One region of the Ruegeria sp. BHSB058 genome, then DNA from elsewhere that is predicted to be linked to it. Evidence: riboswitches for the same ligand, from Rfam matches in the RefSeq annotation. Region 1 holds a riboswitch; each other region holds the start of a gene.
The links. A riboswitch is a leader RNA that binds a small molecule or an ion and turns the genes downstream of it on or off. The one in region 1 is predicted to bind cobalamin.
Positions count from the first base shown of each region.

Region 2: it holds a riboswitch for cobalamin, as region 1 does, so the genes downstream of both, AC2FNB_RS01610 (ABC transporter substrate-binding protein) here and AC2FNB_RS08475 (DUF1636 family protein) in region 1, are expected to answer to the same signal.
Region 3: it holds a riboswitch for cobalamin, as region 1 does, so the genes downstream of both, AC2FNB_RS11110 (hypothetical protein) here and AC2FNB_RS08475 (DUF1636 family protein) in region 1, are expected to answer to the same signal.
Region 4: it holds a riboswitch for cobalamin, as region 1 does, so the genes downstream of both, bluB (5,6-dimethylbenzimidazole synthase) here and AC2FNB_RS08475 (DUF1636 family protein) in region 1, are expected to answer to the same signal.

Region 1 covers NZ_JBXWSF010000024.1:11,053-15,260, forward strand. The annotation lists gene AC2FNB_RS08465 (NAD(P)-dependent oxidoreductase) at 1-1,004, opposite strand, end outside; gene AC2FNB_RS08470 (LysR family transcriptional regulator) at 1,083-1,967, shown strand; cobalamin riboswitch at 2,039-2,245, shown strand; gene AC2FNB_RS08475 (DUF1636 family protein) at 2,316-2,699, shown strand; gene cobW (cobalamin biosynthesis protein CobW) at 2,703-3,758, shown strand; gene cobN (cobaltochelatase subunit CobN) at 3,774-4,208, shown strand, end outside.
Region 2 covers NZ_JBXWSF010000004.1:11,956-16,163, forward strand. The annotation lists gene cphA (cyanophycin synthetase) at 1-465, shown strand, start outside; gene AC2FNB_RS01605 (Mur ligase family protein) at 475-2,211, shown strand; cobalamin riboswitch at 2,254-2,446, shown strand; gene AC2FNB_RS01610 (ABC transporter substrate-binding protein) at 2,597-3,607, shown strand; gene AC2FNB_RS01615 (FecCD family ABC transporter permease) at 3,604-4,208, shown strand, end outside.
Region 3 covers NZ_JBXWSF010000036.1:13,937-18,144, reverse strand. The annotation lists gene AC2FNB_RS11120 (alpha/beta hydrolase family protein) at 1-704, opposite strand, end outside; gene AC2FNB_RS11115 (TetR/AcrR family transcriptional regulator) at 787-1,362, shown strand; cobalamin riboswitch at 1,426-1,631, shown strand; gene AC2FNB_RS11110 (hypothetical protein) at 1,721-2,125, shown strand; gene AC2FNB_RS11105 (protein-tyrosine phosphatase family protein) at 2,163-2,666, opposite strand; gene AC2FNB_RS11100 (DNA polymerase III subunit gamma/tau) at 2,835-4,208, shown strand, end outside.
Region 4 covers NZ_JBXWSF010000006.1:75,279-79,486, forward strand. The annotation lists gene AC2FNB_RS02845 (leucyl aminopeptidase family protein) at 1-318, opposite strand, end outside; gene AC2FNB_RS02850 (hypothetical protein) at 381-770, opposite strand; gene AC2FNB_RS02855 (carbonic anhydrase) at 921-1,571, shown strand; gene bluB (5,6-dimethylbenzimidazole synthase) at 1,616-2,383, opposite strand; cobalamin riboswitch at 2,428-2,606, opposite strand; gene AC2FNB_RS02865 (aspartate-semialdehyde dehydrogenase) at 2,682-3,704, opposite strand; gene AC2FNB_RS02870 (glycosyltransferase family 4 protein) at 3,817-4,208, opposite strand, start outside.

The DNA of each region.
Region 1 (4,208 bases):
GCGGCCTTCAGTTCCTTGCCTTGCGGAATGACCTCGTAACCGGGCTCTTCGGGTTCATCATCGACCATCTCGGGCGGGAAGCCCGGGGCGCGGATATCGAGGCCCGTTGCTTCTTCGAGGCGCTTGATGATGTTGGGAGACAACTCGCGGGGGCCAAAACGCGCGATCCCGTCGTTGAAGATGTCGATCAGAACCGGGTTGATCTCCAACGGCACGTTGGCGCGATCCGCAACTTCCTGGAACAGGCCGATGTCCTTTTTCACCAGATCCATTGTGAAGGAAATATCGCGCGAACCGTTCAGGATCACCTGGCTTTCGGTTTCATGCACGAACGAGGTGCCGGACGAGATTTTCATCGCCTCATAGGCGGTGTTCAGATCCATGCCCGCAGCCTTGGCAACAACCAATGCTTCGCAACAGGTCACAAGGTTTGCTGTCGCCAGATAATTGGTGAGAACCTTCAGAACCGAAGCCGACCCGAGGTCGCCAGTGTGCAGGATGCGGCGGCCCATCGTGGTGAGGAAGGGCAGGATACGTTCGAACGTCGCGCGGTCGCAGCCCGCGAAAATCGAGATGTTGCCGGTATCCGCCCGATGGCAGCCGCCCGAAACCGGGCAGTCCACCGCGGCGCCGCCGCGCTCGATCACCATGGCGCCGAGCCTTTTGACCTCGGCCTCGTCGGTGGTCGACATCTCCATCCAGATCTTGCCCGGCTTCACTTCGGGCAGCATCTGTTGCATCACCGCGTCCGAGGCCGCAGGCGATGGCAGGCAGGTGATGACGGCGTCACATTCGCGCATCAGCTGTGCCGGACCGTCCGCGCGTTTGGCGCCACGCTCGACGAACATGTCGACCAGATTTTCATTCAGGTCATGCACCGCCAGATCAATTCCGTTCCGCAAGAGCGAGCCTGACAGTTTGTGGCCCACATTACCCAGACCGATGAAACCAACTTTCATGGATTTGTCCTCCCCGGCGGGCGTATGCCCGCGTATACGATTCATGCGGTGACTATGAAGCTTTGAAATCGGCAAGAGAAACGAATAATAATGATCGCAATGGTCAAAAAATTTTGGTGATAAATGGACCGCCTTCCAAATCCGGCCTGGTTGCGAACGTTTGAGGCGGCGGCACGCCATCTGAACTTTACCACGGCGGCGAAAGAACTTGGGCTGACCCAGACGGCAGTGTCGCTGCATATCCGCTCGCTGGAAGAGGATTTGGGCGAAAAACTGTTTCTGCGCGCCGCGCGTCGGATCGAATTGACCGAACTTGGCCAATCCTATGCGCTGACCGTGCGGCGGGCGCTGTCGGATATCGCGCTCAGCACCAACAGCCTGTTTGGTCCGGCCACCCGCCAAAGCCTGACAATACGGGCAGCAATTTCGACCGCCACCTATTGGATCGCGGCGGAATTGCCTGATTTCAGCGCGCAATATCCGGAAATCCCTGTGCGGCTGGTGTCGCATATCTGGAATGACAGCGCCGCCCCTGCAGATGTCGATATCGAGATCCGGTTGGGATATGGCGATTGGCCGGGCGTCATGGCCGAGAAGTTGAGCGAGGAAACCATCGTTCCGGTCTGCCGTGCCGGTGACCCCGTTCCCACCATCCGGCAGATGCACAGCGGGCCGTTGATCCACATTCTCGGCTACGAGGACAACTGGGCGCGCTACCTTGAGGCGCACGGGCTTGACCACGACCCATCGGCAACCCGGCACGCCGTCGATACCACGGTCGCGGCGTTGCAACTGGTGATGGGAGGGGCGGGTTACGCCACCATCCTCGGCCGTTTTGCGCGCAATGCCATATCCCAGGGCGCACCGCTGCAAATTGCCGGGCCACCGATTCCCTTTGGGCAGTCGCATTACCTGATCCGATCCGACGCGGCGACATCGGTTTCCGGTTCAGCACGCCTTTTCGAGGCATGGCTGCGGGACAGGTTGGCTGGCGATGCCGCTGGTTAACGATGGCGGGTCGCTTTTTCACCCTGACGGTTCACAAGCCTGACGCCGCGCTTGACAAGTCCCCTGCCCTTGCCGCATGTCCGCGCTGTTGGTGTCTGCGCGAGCAGATGAAAAGGGAATGCGTCAGCGGTTCACCGTCAAACGCAGCCGCCCCCGCGACCGTGACCGGAGAGGGTGCCCAAATGCCACTGGCCGACAGGCCGGGAAGGCGGGACACCCGACAGGGACAAGCCCTGACATCCGTAAGCCGGGAGACCTGCCAGCGCCCGAAGACCAGACCGGACGGGGTGTTCCGGTGTCGGGCCGTGGCCCGCATGAAACCCCGTTCCCCGAAACCTGAATGGGGGGATGAGAGACGTGACCGAGCCTGCACCAGTCGAACTGCTGGTCTGCACCACCTGCCGCCGGGGTCTGCCCATCGAGGATGACGCCCAGCGCCCGGGCGCGCTGTTGCACAAGGCGCTGACCGAGGTCGAACTGCCCGATGGCGTTCTGCTGAAACCGGTCGAGTGTCTGTCGAACTGCGATCAGGGCTGTTCGATCGTGCTGCGTGGCGGGCCGTCGCGCTGGACCTTCGTCTATGAGAACCTGAGCGAAACAGACGATGTCGCGATCATCGTCGAAGGCGCGACCAAATACCTGGCCACCGAGGACGGGCTGGTAAAGTGGCGCGACCGCCCCGAACATTTCCGCAAGAACTGCGCCGCCCGCATTCCCCCGATTGGAGCCTGAGCCATGAGCACCCTTGAAAAACTTCCCGTCACCGTGATTACCGGCTTTCTGGGCTCGGGCAAGACCACGCTGATCCGCCACCTGATGCAGAACCCACAGGGCAAGCGGTTGGCCGTGGTGGTCAACGAATTCGGCGATGTGGGCGTCGATGGTGAGATCCTGAAAAGTTGCGCCATTCCGGATTGCCCGGCGGAAAACATCATGGAGCTTGCCAATGGCTGTATCTGCTGCACCGTGGCCGACGATTTCATCCCCACCATCGAGGCGCTGATGGCGCTGGAGCCGCGCCCCGATCACATCCTGATCGAAACCTCGGGTCTGGCGCTGCCGAAACCGTTGCTCAAGGCGTTCGACTGGCCCGACATCCGGTCGAAGATCACCGTGGACGGTGTGATTGCGCTGGCCGATGCCGAGGCGGTGGCCGCTGGTCGCTTCGCGCCGAACGTCGAAGCGGTGGACGCCCAGCGCATGGCGGACGAGTCCATCGACCACGAAACGCCGCTGTCAGAGGTGTTCGAAGACCAGATTTCCTGCGCCGATATCATCCTGCTGACCAAGCCCGACCTGGCCGGACCCGACGGCGTTGCGAAGGCCAGGGAAATCATCGCTGCCGAGGCCCCGCGCCCGCTGCCGGTGGTCGAGGTCGCCGAAGGGGCCGTGGACGTGCGCGTTATCCTGGGGCTGGAGGCCGCTGCCGAGGATGACATGGATGCCCGCCCATCGCACCACGACGGGGCGGACGATCATGAACACGATGATTTCGAAAGCGTCGTGATCGAGTTGCCCGAGCAATCCGATCCCGCCGACCTGATGGCCCGGATCGAACGTCTGGCAAACGAATTGAACATCCTGCGCGTCAAAGGGTACGCCGCCGTATCCGACAAACCGATGCGTCTGCTGGTGCAGGCTGTGGGCGCGCGTGTTCGCCACCAATACGACCGGGCTTGGAAACCGGGCGAAGAGCGCCGCTCGCGCCTGGTAGTGATTGCCGAGCATGACGACATCAACGAAGCCGCAATTCGCGGTATTCTCGAAGGTGTGGCCGAGGCCGCCGAATAAGGGACCGAGACGCCAATGCATGTCGTCTTTCGCGAAAGCCACGGTCTGGAAGAGACCGAAACACCGACCGATCTGGGCCAGAGCCCGGGCGATCTGGTGGTGCTGTCCTTTTCCGACAGCGACCTTGGCGCGTTCGCGGCGGGCTGGCATCGCGGCGGCGGAGCCGAGGGGCGGATGCCGTCATTGCGGCTGGCAAATCTGTCGGCGCTTAAGCATCCGCTGTCGGTCGATACCTATGTCGAACAGACGCTGGAGGGGGCCAAGGGCATCCTGATCCGGCTTATAGGCGGCGTGCCGTACTGGTCTTACGGGCTGCAGCAGGTTCATGCGCTGGCGCAATCGAAAGGGCTGGCGCTGGCTGTTCTGCCAGCGGACGGGCGTGAGGATACCCGGCTGGACGACTATTCCACCCTGCCGGTCTCGACCCTGCGCCGCCTTGCGCATCTGTGC
Region 2 (4,208 bases), on a different contig from region 1:
CTGTGCGTCGTCTCGATGCCCGGTGACCGGCGCGATCAGGACGTGGCGGATGCGGCGAAGGCGCTGGCGGGGCATTTCGATCATTTCATCTGCAAGGCCGATGACAACCGCCGCGGGCGCGGCCATGACGAAATCCCGCAGATGCTGAAATCGGGCCTGATGTCGGGCGGAGTTGCCGAGGAGGCGATCAGCGTCATTCCCGACGAGGTCGAGGCGATCAACGCGGCGCTGGACATGGCGGCACCAGGCGACGTGCTGGTGATCTTTGGTGATGACACGGCGCGGTGCTGGAAGCAGATCATCTATTTCAATTCGGATGAGGATGCCGAGTCTGCCGAGGCGAGTGCGGCGGCGCCTGCACCCGTTCCCGGCGCGTTCGAGGAGCTGTTTGACAGCGATCAGGCGCTGATCCGGGATGAACGCGGCGTGCGGCTGCCGCGGGATGTTGGTGAGGACTCCGACTGAGGGGGCGACATGGACAGGATAGAGGCGCTTGAAACCGCGCTGACCATCACCTGCGCGCAAAGCGATCTGTTTCGTGTGGACGACGCGCGCCGGCTGACCGGGCCGGGCCTGATGTGGGACAGTCCGGGGGCGGTTGTCGATGTGTTTTTCGACGGTGATCTGGCGCAGCGTGTCACCGGCTTGTGGCAGGTGCATGCGCGCCGCGTGCTGGATGCGCTGGGCTGGCAGGATGAGGCGCTGGCGTGGCGGGCGTTCACCGGCGGCGTGAACCTGGCGATTTCCGCGCCGATGGATCAGCTGTATTCGGCGGTATTTGCGGCCCAGACCGCCTGGCATTTCTGTGCGGCGGAGTTGACGGGGGCGGCCTCGGGAAATTTCGAGGCGATGGTTGCCGACCTCAGGGGCGTCATGGAGCGTGAGGCCAACCCGGCCCTGATCGCGCTGATCAAGGCGGCGGAGAAGCACGGCGTCGATATCCTGTGCGACGATGACGAGATCTCGCTGGGTCACGGCGCGGGCAGCCGGACATGGGCCTGGGATGCGTTGCCCTCGCCCGACGCGGTGGATTGGGGCGCGTTGCACAACATTCCCGTCGCTTTCATCACCGGCACCAACGGCAAGACCACGACGACCCGTCTGCTGGAGGCGATTGCCCGTGCGTCGGGCCGGGTGGCGGGGCTGACCTCGACCGAGTTCGTGCGGGTGGGGGACGATATCCTGGACCGGGGCGACTATTCCGGGCCGGGCGGTGCACGGATGCTGTTGCGGGACCGTCGGCTTGAGATCGCCTGTCTTGAGGTGGCGCGCGGTGGCATCCTGCGCCGGGGGCTGCCGACCCGCGCGGCCTCGGCCGCGGTGGTGACGAATGTGGCCAACGATCATCTGGGCCAGTACGGCGTCAACACGGTGCCGGAACTGGCGCAGGCGAAGTTTGCCGTGCGCCGCGCCCTGAAGAAGGGCGGTGTTCTGGTCCTGAACGCGGATGATCCCTTTGTGCGGGACGAGGCGGAAACCACGCCGGGTGTGATCTGGTGGTTCTCGCTGGACCCGGAAAACGATCTGATCCGCCGCGCCCGCGAGCGGGGAGAGTGCTGTTCGTTCCTGCGTGGAGAAGAGATCGTGTTCTTCGATGGGCAGGCCGAGCAGGTCATTCAATCGGTTCGCGATGTGCCGCTGACCATGGGGGGTGCGGCGCGCTATAACATCCTGAACGCGATGGCGGCGCTGTGCCTTGCGCGTGCGATGGAGATCCCGGTTGAGGCCATTCGCGCCGGGCTGGCCGGGTTCAGGCCCGATGCCCGTGACAATCCGGGCCGGTGCAACGAGTTCGCCTTTAACGGCGCGCGGGTGTTTGTCGATTTTGCCCACAATCCACATTCGATTGCGGCCGTGTGCGAGGCGCTGGGCGGGCTGTCGGCAAAGCGGCGCTTCATCGTGCTGAGCCATGCGGGCGATCGGTCGGACCAGGATATCCGGGAGGTCACCAGAACGGCGCTGGGGTTTCAACCGGATGTGGTGGTCGCCGCCGAGTTGGAAGGGTATCTGCGGGGGCGTGAGCTGGGCGAGATTCCGGCGCTGATCCGGCAGACCGCCACGGAATGCGGGCTGCGGGAGGATCAGGTTCTGCGCGCGGCCTCGCCGGTCGAGGCCAGCAGGATGATCCTGGATCGGGTCGAGCCCGGTGATCTGGCGCTGTTGCTGGTTCTGTCAGAGCGCGATGCGGTGCTGAACCTTTTGCAGAGCTAGCCCGGGCGCGCGCAGAATTTTCTTGCCGCACCGTAAGGATTGCACTAAGCGCGCGGTACCGGTCCCGAAAGGGCTAAGAGGGAATCCGAGGTGCCGCGCGGCATCAACCGGAACTGCCCCCGCAACTGTAGGCGGCGAGCGCTGTCCGTTCGTGTCACTGGGCCTTTCAGGTCTGGGAAGACAGGACAGGCGACGACCCGTCAGTCAGGAGACCTGCCGGTAAAAACCGAAACACACCGGACGGGGTTGTCCGGGGAGGTTGCCAAAGGATCCTGCCGGGGGGCCGTGCGCCGCCCTGCACCGACAGAAGACGAAATGCGACTGTCGCTTTGGTCAATGCCCTTTCACCCGTTCTCCGGTCATTGACATATGGAGATCGATCATCATGGTTTTGCGTACCGGCCTTGTGGGCCTTTCCCTGTCTCTGTCGGCGGCAAGTGTGGCCGCCAGCGAAAGTTTTCCGCTGACCATCGAAAACTGCGGCCATTCGGTGACGTTCGAGGCGCCAGTGGCGTCGGCGGTCACGGTCGGTCAGGCCGCGACCGAGGTGCTTTATGCGCTGGGGCTGGGCGAGCAGGTTCTGGGAACCTCGGTCTGGTTCAACGAGGTTCTGCCTGAATTTGCCGAGGTGAACGCCAAGGTGGAGCGTCTGGCCGACAACGACCCCAGCTTTGAAAGCGTGGTTGCCAGGCGGCCCGGTCTGGTGGCGGCGCAATATGAATGGCATGTCGGCCCCGAAGGCATCGTTGCCACGCGCGAACAGTTTCACGAACTGGGCATTCCGACCTATGTGATGCCCGCCGATTGCGTCGGCAAGGACAACTCGGTCGGCAGTGACGGGACGCGGATCGAGATGTTCTCGACCGATACGCTGTATCAGGGGATCGAGGAACTGGCCGCTGTCTTTGGGGCGTCCGAGAAGGGTGCGGAACTGGTGGCGGACTACAGGGCGCGCGAGGCCGCAGCCATTGCCAGGGCGAAGGCGGTGGAACTTGACGACGTGTCCGCCGTGTTCTGGTTCTCGTCCCCGGAGATGGAAAGCGATCCGTTCGTGGCCGGGCAGAAAGGCGCGCCGGGATATATGATGAACGCGCTGGGCATCCGCAACGTCATCGAAACGGATGAGGAATGGCCGACGGTGGGCTGGGAAACCATTGCCAAGGCCAATCCGACCGTCATCGTGATCGCCAAGATGGACCGTCGCCGCTTTGCCGCCGATGACTATGAGAAAAAGCTGGAGTTTCTGCGCAACGACCCGGTGGCCAGCCGGATGGATGCGGTCAGGAACGACCGCATCGTCATCATGGACGCACAGGCCATGGACGCCACCATACGCGCAATTCCGGCGCTGGAGGATCTGGCCGAGGAGTTGAGCAGCGGCGGTAACAGCCAGTGAGCGAGATCGCCGCAATCGCCCGGCACGTACTGGGGGCCGTGTGCCTTGCCGTGCCGGTGCTGGTTGCGGCGGTTCTGGCGGGCGCGATGATCGGGGAAACCGCGCTTGCGCCCGAGCTTGTGTTTTCAGTGCTGGCCAACAAGCTGGCCGGGGCGGGTCTGGCCGTCGATCCGATCGATCAGGGGATCGTGTGGAGTTACCGGCTGCCACGGGCGCTGGTCGCCGCGGCCTGCGGCGCGGGACTGGCCGTGGCGGGTGTGGTGCTGCAGGCGCTGCTGCGCAACGCGCTGGCCGATCCGTATATTCTGGGCATCTCTGCCGGGGCCTCGACCGGGGCGGTGGCGGTGACCATCGCCGGATTGGGCGGCGGCGCGTTGTCCCTGTCCTTTGGCGCGTTCAACGGTGCGCTGCTGGCTTTTGGGTTCGTTGCCATCCTGGCCCGTGCGGCGGGTGCGGGTGGCGGACGGGCGGCAACGGCGCAGATCGTTCTGGCGGGGATTGCGGGATCGCAGCTGTTCAACGCGATGACGGCCTTCATCATCGCCAAATCCGCCAATGCCGATCAGGCGCGCGGAATCATGTTCTGGCTGATGGGCAACCT
Region 3 (4,208 bases), on a different contig from region 1:
TTGGGCGGGATCACCTGATCGTCCGAAAACGCAATCATATCCACTGATGCGCCACTTCTTTTCCAGTCGGGTTTCGGTAAGGTCGTTCCGGCATCCGGCAGATAGCTTTTTGCGGATATGCACCATTTTCGCCATTGCCAATAGACCGGAGCAGGTAGATCTGCTCCGAACCCAACAAGACGCCCAGGCAAATACCCCAAACTCTTAACCAGCAGCGGAACATGCCCGAACCAAAACATTCTGGCGAGCGCTTGATAAGGCCAAGGGTGATCGCGATGTTGTACCAGCCCTGAACAGACACAGATCATTCTGTCGATTTCTTCGATGCCAGGCTGCAAAGGACCGAGCATCCCGCCAATCGAATGCCCGATGACCCAAAGCTTTGAATTTGGGAACCGACGACGCATTTCCATCCGAGCCGCGGGCATGTCGACCAATGCCCAGTCGGTCATGGATGACTTGGATTTCTTTAGGTTGCCGGTCAAAGAGTGGCCGAAATCCCGGTAATCGTACGTCAGACAAGCAATTCCGCGTTCTAAGGCCAGCCACGATGCGAAATGTCTGTAGTAGTCCCTCGGAACACCGGTCGCCCCATTGAGCACGACCGTAACTTCTGGCTGTTCCTTCGCATGAAAGAGGCGGGCAGACAGTTGGTAGTCGCCCGAGTGAATAAGAAGGTCTTCAGCTGACACCTGGTCCTGCATATTTAACTCCGCGCCCCTAGACCGGTCGGTCTAGTTCTGATCTCTGGACCAATTGGTCCAGTGCTGTCAATAATCCACGCAAATGACTGAACGTCCTTTGCCAACAAAAGAGCGCCTGATTCGGGCTGCGGCCGATCTTTTCCAGAGGTCGGGCTATCACGGGGTCGGGCTGAACGAAGTTCTTTCCGTGGCTGACGCACCCAAAGGATCGCTGTATCACCATTTCCCGAATGGAAAGGCCGATCTGGCGCTTGCGGCCGCTACTTGGGCGTCCGATGTGATGCTTGGTCTTATTGCCGCGTCATTTGAGCCTGCGGAAGATTTCCAGTCCGGGGCCACAACTCTTTGCAACAAGATAGCGAAACTTTTCGACAAATCAGGTCAGTGGGATACCTGCCCGATTTCCGCTACTTTGTTCGAAGGGCCGGACAACAATATATTCCGCAACCATGCCTATCACTTGTACGAGGGTTGGATAACCGAAGTCGCACATCACGCAAGGCGACTTGGAGTGGCCGAGCCAGAATTCGCGGCAGATACTGTGTTCATACTGCTCCAGGGCGGGTGGCAGTTGGCCCGGGCAAGGCGATCTTCGGAGACCCTAAGAAACGTGCCTTGCCGCTTGAGCAAGATGTCGACGTCTAAACAAATTCAGTAAACCCGCCCGGCGCGACAAAGGTGCTTGAGCCGCAGGATTCGTCTTGACCCAAAATTGTGCGCCCGCTAGCGATTAGGCGATGGTTTCCGGCCGCGTTCACGGTCGGAATGAAAAGGGAACACGGTACGGTTCTTCCAGAACCAAATCCGCGACTGCCCCCGCAACTGTAGGCGGCGAGCGAAGCCGAAATGCCACTGGTCCAAGGGCCGGGAAGGTCGGCAAAGCAGCGACCCGCAAGTCAGGAGACCTGCCATCGGAACTGAAACTCGAACTCGGGCGGGGTGTCCGGGACAGGGTCCGATAGCTGCTTGCTGTCCTTCCCGTCCGTTGTCCTCGTCACCAGCGCGGAGGGCGCGACATGATTTGGAAATCCGACAAGCACCTGTTCACAGCAACAGTGTGCCAGAAAACCGGTAAACCCTGCCCGGCATTGGCGCAAATGGGTAAAAAACTGGCACAGGCGATATCTGCGACAAAGCCATTGACTGCAGATGACTTCGAGATCGACGGAAGTTGCGCACTTGCACATTGTGCCACTGGGTGCGATGCCAGATTCCGCGCCGATCATTCTCGCATTCGAGTATTCTGCGGTGTGAATGACGAGGCGGATAGCGAACGCCTGAACCAGATTGAAGACGCTCTATTGAACTCTTCTCGGACCGTTTTTCCCTCGGGTTGGATCAAGCAGATGCCCTGCGCGTTCCTCGAAGCAGTTCCGCAGGGCAACCGGGCGGCAGAAACCGCCTGCCACGCGCCACTTTGAAAGAACGCCAACGCAAAAAATAGCCCTCAGCCCGGCCTCAGGGCCGATCTGCCACCATCTGCCCTTTCAGCGCCCAATCCATTTGGGGTTCGGTTTCGACGGCGCAGGGGCGAATGGCGCGTAGCCGTTTCAGCGCATCCGAAGGTCGTTCACCACATTCGACCATCAACCTCAGCGCAGCCATTCCCGATCTTCCGCAACCGCCACGACAGTGGATCAAAATTCGACCACCGCCCGCAAGTGCCTGCCGCGCAGACGCACTGGTCTCGGCCCATTTCGCCTGGACATGACTGGGCGGGATACCAAAATCTTCGATCGGCAAATGGACCCATCGGCAGGCGCGCGCCTGAATATCCAAGCCGAAACTGCGCGCGCCGTCTTGGATCATTTCGACCTCTGTCGTCATCGAAATCACTAGGCCCGGTTTCCAGTCGGCAATGGTGTCGAGGTCAGAAGGATAGTCTCCGCTCCGGCCCGGCATCTGGCAGATAGCCAATGTGCCTCCGCCCACCTGCAGCCCAAATATCACCAGTTGTGACACGATTAGCTCCCACACAACCAACACGCTGAAATCTGCATTCTCCAATCGATGCCTGAGTGTTTTACCCCGGCTTGCAAGCAATCCAAACCAAAATCGGACCTGCTGCTGTGGACGCGGGCATCGCGGCACACTACGCTGCGGTTTTAAGACGAATCCGGCAGAGCAGACATGACCGACACCGCACCCGCACCCTACCAGGTTCTTGCCCGAAAATATCGCCCCGAAACCTTTGCCGATCTGGTCGGCCAGGATTCGATGGTGCGGACACTAAGAAACGCCTTTGAAGCAGACCGGATTGCGCAGGCTTTTATCATGACCGGCATTCGCGGGACGGGTAAAACCACCACCGCACGGATCATCGCCAAGGGCATGAACTGCATCGGGCCGGATGGAAACGGAAAGCCGACAACTGAACCTTGCGGTCAGTGCGAGCATTGCGTTGCGATCATGGAAGGCCGTCATGTAGACGTGATGGAGATGGATGCAGCAAGCCGGACCGGTGTTGGCGACATTCGCGAGATCATCGACAGCGTTCGCTACCGCGCTGCCAGCGCGCGGTATAAGATTTACATTATCGACGAGGTTCACATGTTGTCGACCAGCGCGTTCAACGCGCTGCTGAAGACGCTTGAAGAACCTCCGGCGCACGTGAAATTCATTTTCGCGACAACTGAAATTCGCAAGGTTCCGGTCACAGTTCTGTCTCGTTGCCAGCGCTTTGATCTGCGTCGGATCGAACCCGAAGATATGATCGGCCTGCTACGCATGATCGCCGAATCGGAGGGAGCTCAGATCGCTGGCGACGCACTGGCTCTGATCACCCGCGCAGCTGAAGGTTCGGCCCGGGATGCGACCTCGCTTCTGGATCAGGCGATCTCGCATGGCGCCGGGGAGACCTCTGCGGATCAGGTACGTGCAATGTTGGGGCTGGCGGACCGGGGTCGGGTTCTGGACCTGATGGACATGATCCTGCGGGGCGATGCGGCGGGGGCATTGACCGAACTGGGTGCGCAATATGCCGAAGGCGCCGATCCATTGGCAGTGTTGCGAGATCTGGCCGAGATCACCCATTGGGTTTCTGTTGTCAAAATCACGCCTGATGCAGCACAAGACCCGACCGTTTCGCCCGACGAACGCGCGCGAGGGATACAAATGGCACAGGCGCTGCCTATGCGCGTTTTGACGCGGATGTGGCAGATGCTGCTGAAGGCGCTGGAGGAAGTTTCTGGTGCGCCTAATTCCATGATGGCCGCCGAGATGGCGATCATTCGTCTGACTCATGTCGCCGATCTACCCAGCCCGGAAGAACTGATCAAGCGACTGCAAGATGCGCCTGCGCCACCGGCACCGAACGGCCCGGGTGGAGGAGTTCCCTTGTCAGGCGGGAGTACGTCGACCGCACAGTCAACAGCATCTTATGCGCCAGGCAACCAGTCCGCTCGGCGTCACAACAGCGGTGCGCCAGTTGCAGCCCTCGCGCAGGACCTGCAAGCCGCTTTGGGGCGATACCCAACATTCGAACACGTGGTCGAACTGATCCGC
Region 4 (4,208 bases), on a different contig from region 1:
CTCGTTGGCGGTATCCTGATCGGCCAGCCCCGAGACGATCCGATAACTGCCTTTGGGCAGCTTTTCGGCGGCGGCGGCCAGCGGAAACCGCTTGCGCGCGCGCTTGGTCGCGTCGCCGTACCCGGCCAGCGCAAATCGCACCGCGCCTTCGCGGCCCGGCACCAACAGCGCCTGTCCCAGTGCGCCGGTGAACCCGTTGGACGCTACCCAACCCCGAACCTCGCTGTCCTGCGCATCCAGCCAGGCATCAAGCGCGGCCTGTTCGATTACATGCAGGTGCAGGGCGTGGTCGGAGGGAGGGGCAAAAGACAGGGGCATGAACGGCTCGCTTGGTTGAGGTGCGGCCAGACTACCTTGCGCCGGGGCACCTGCAAGCCATTTCAGATCGAAAGATGCCGTTGGTCCCAAACCGCAACCAACGACTGCTCGCCGACCCGGATCAGGCGGAACAGCGTGGCGCTGGCGGCGACGTGGTCTCCGGCATCCACGGCTTCTGACACATCTCCCGCCACGCGGGTCAGCGCCGTCATGCCGACCTGTTCGGCAATCGCCACCAGCGAGCGTGCGGCCTTGCGCAGACCCAGCCAATCCCGCTGTCGCCACATGAGTTCGCATCGCGACAGCCGCAGGGCCAGCTCTTCGATGGCGCGGCATACCACATCCTCGGCGCCCGAATCGCCCAGCTGATCGTAAAGATTTCCCAGAGGGTCCGGATCCAGTCGCACGGTTTCCCTCTGAACGAGTGTGATCACTTTCTCCACCACGTTCACCCCAATAAAGTCGCACCCCCACGGCACGGTCGCATCCTCGCGCCACAGTGGTTGGCAAAAGGTTTCGGCAAAAGTGGATAATGTCTCGAATTTTGTTTCAATTCGGATTAGATCACGCTGCAGCACAGAAAACCTTGGGGATTTACTGGAATGGACTTCGCTAAACCTCTGCCGAATTATCTGGTCAAGCGCTACCATGGCTGGAAAGCCACGACCTATGCCGAGAACGAGGCCTGGTACCGCACATTGGCCAACGAAGGGCAGCATCCGCGCGCCATGGTGATCTCCTGCTGCGACAGCCGGGTGCACGTCACATCTATCTTCGGCGCCGATCAGGGCGAATTCTTCATCCACCGCAACATTGCCAACCTGGTACCGCCCTATGCGCCCGATGGCGATCACCACGGCACCAGCGCGGCCATCGAATATGCGGTCACCGCGCTGAAGGTCGCGCATCTGATCGTGCTGGGCCATTCGCAATGTGGTGGCGTTCAGGGCTGTATCGACATGTGCAAGGGGCAGGCGCCACAGCTTGAGGCCAAGGAAAGCTTCGTCGGGCGCTGGATGGATATCCTGAAACCGAAATACGATCTGGTTGCCGATCTCAAGGACAACATCGAACAGGCCCGCCAGTTCGAGAAACAGGCCGTGGTGGCCTCGCTGGAAAACCTGATGACCTTCCCGTTCGTCGCCTCCGCCGTCGAGGCCAAAAGCCTCAGCATTCACGGCCTGTGGACCGACATCGGCGCAGGCGGATTGCAGAGCTATGATCCTGCGAAAGGAAAGTTCGAACCGGTCTGAGTGACCCGGGCGCCGATCTTCGACGCCCGAACCGCTTCTGGAAATCAGCCCAGCCGCCGCGACAGGAACGTTCCGTCTGCGATTGATGCCTGGTCCGCGCGCAAGCGCCCGGTCAGCTCTGCATCACCGCCGGTTTGCCCCCATTGACCAAAGTGCACGTGGTCGGTGATCGCGCGGCGCGGCAGCCAACCAGCCTTTTCAAGTTCCGGCCTGTCGTGAAAACCACGGACCAGCCCGACACAAAGATATGCGACGGGTACAACCTCGGCAGGCAGGTTCAGCACCTCTTTCAGCGCGCCATTGTCAAGGATCGACACCCAGCCCACCCCCAGCCCCTCGGCTCGTGCCGCCAGCCAGAAATTCTGTACCGCACAGACCGACGAGAACATGTCCATCACCGGTATATGAGTGCGACCGATCACCACCGGCCCGGAGCGGCTGCGGTCGCAAGTGATGCAGATGTTGATCGGCGCCTCGAGGATACCTTCCAGCTTGAGCTTGCGATAAGTGTCGCGCTGCTCGACCGGGAACATCAGCGCGGCCTCAGCATGGGCCTTGGCAAACAGCTCATGCACCTGCCGGCGCATATCACGGTCCTGCAGGATCAGGAAATCCCACGGCTGCATGAATCCCACCGATGGCGCGTGATGCGCCGCCAAAAGGACACGGCTCAACCGGTCTTCGGGTATCGGGTCCGGCAGGAAATCCCCGCGGGTGTCGCGACGGTTGAGGATGGTTCGATAAACCGCTTCGCGGCTCGCCTTGTCAAAGGCGTCGGGCGCCATCAGCGCCGGTTCGGTGGTAATGGCCATCGGAGTCCCCTTGGATGGTCCCGCGCCGCCCGCCGTCCACGCAGGCTGCGCCATCCCTTCCGGCCGGTCTTCTGACTCGGGATCTTCCCGCGCGAACCCCTTCCCGGCCAAGGCCAGTGGTTCATGTCCGCACAGTCCCCCTTACAGCGTTGGGCACGTCGCGGGTTTGCACCGCGTTCCCGATTCTCCCGCACGGGCGGGCACCGAAAGGTGGCCGGACATTAGTCGGTCACGCAGGCAGGTCAACGAAAAAGGGGCACGGTTTCCGCGCCCCTGACATTCCCAATCCGAAGGAGCTTCACCCCTTCTTCAGAACTTCCCGTCCCAGCAGCTCGGCGATCTGCACCGCGTTCAGCGCCGCGCCCTTGCGCAGGTTGTCGCTGACGCACCACAGGTTGATGCCGTTCTCGATGGTCGAATCCTGGCGAATGCGGCTGATGAAGGTGGCGAAATCGCCGACGCATTCCACCGGGGTGACATAGCCACCGGCCTCGCGCTTGTCGATCACCATGATGCCGGGTGCCTCGCGCAGGATGTCGCGCGCCTCGTCTTCGTCCAGGAACTCCTCGAACTCGATGTTCACCGCCTCGGAATGGCCGACAAAGACCGGAACGCGGACGCAGGTCGCGGTGACCTTGATCTTGGGGTCGACGATCTTCTTGGTTTCGGCGACCATCTTCCACTCTTCCTTGGTCGAGCCATCCTCCATGAAGACGTCGATATGCGGAATGACGTTGAAGGCGATCTGCTTCTGGAACTTCTTCGGCTCGACCTCGTTGATCGGGTTGTAGACGGCCTTGGTCTGATCCCACAGCTCGTCCATGCCTTCCTTGCCCGCTCCCGACACCGACTGATAGGTCGACACCACGACGCGCTTGATCCTGGCACGGTCATGCAGCGGTTTCAGCGCAACCACCATCTGCGCGGTCGAGCAGTTGGGGTTCGCGATGATATTCTTCTTGGAATAGTCGTGGATCGCCTGCGGGTTCACTTCCGGCACGATCAGCGGAATGTCCGGGTCATAGCGATAGAGCGACGAGTTGTCGATCACGACACAGCCCGCCGCTGCCGCCTTGGGCGCGTAATCCTTGGTCGCGGCCGAACCCACGGCAAACAACGCCATGTCCCAGCCGGTAAAGTCAAAGGTGGCCAAGTCCTGGGTCTTGATCGTCTTGTCGCCAAAGCTGACTTCGGTGCCCAGCGAACGACGGCTTGCCAAAGCGGCAATTTCGTCCACGGGGAACTGGCGCTCGGCCAGGATGTTCAGCATTTCGCGGCCCACGTTGCCCGTGGCGCCGACGACGACGACGCGATAGCCCATGTCTTGTCTCCTGAGTTAAGGACGCGCGTTCATAGCACCCTTTGTCGCAGAAGAAAGGGGGCAGGCGGCGTATTTGCGTCCCTGACGTCAATTTGAGGCGTGGCGCTGTGTCTCAGCCCCCGGCCAGAAGGCCCTCATAGACCTCGACCAGCGCATTTGCTTCGCCCTCGATATCAAAATGCGTCTCTACATGGGCGCGGGCCGTCACTCCGGACCGGGCCAGAGAATCGCGGTCCGCCAGCATCTCCGCCGCCGCGCCGGCCAGCGCCTGGATGTTGTTCGGGGCCACGACGCGGCCCAGCGACGGGTCGGTCACGATTTCGGAAAACGCGCCCACATCGGTGGCCACCACCGGCACACCGCAGGCCATCGCCTCCAGCGGGGTCAGGCCGAACCCTTCCCATCGCTGGGGGGCGATGAACAGGTCCAGCACCTGATACCATTCCGCGATCCGGTCCACGGTGACCTCGGGCTTGAACAGGATGCGGTGGGCCAGCCCGGCGT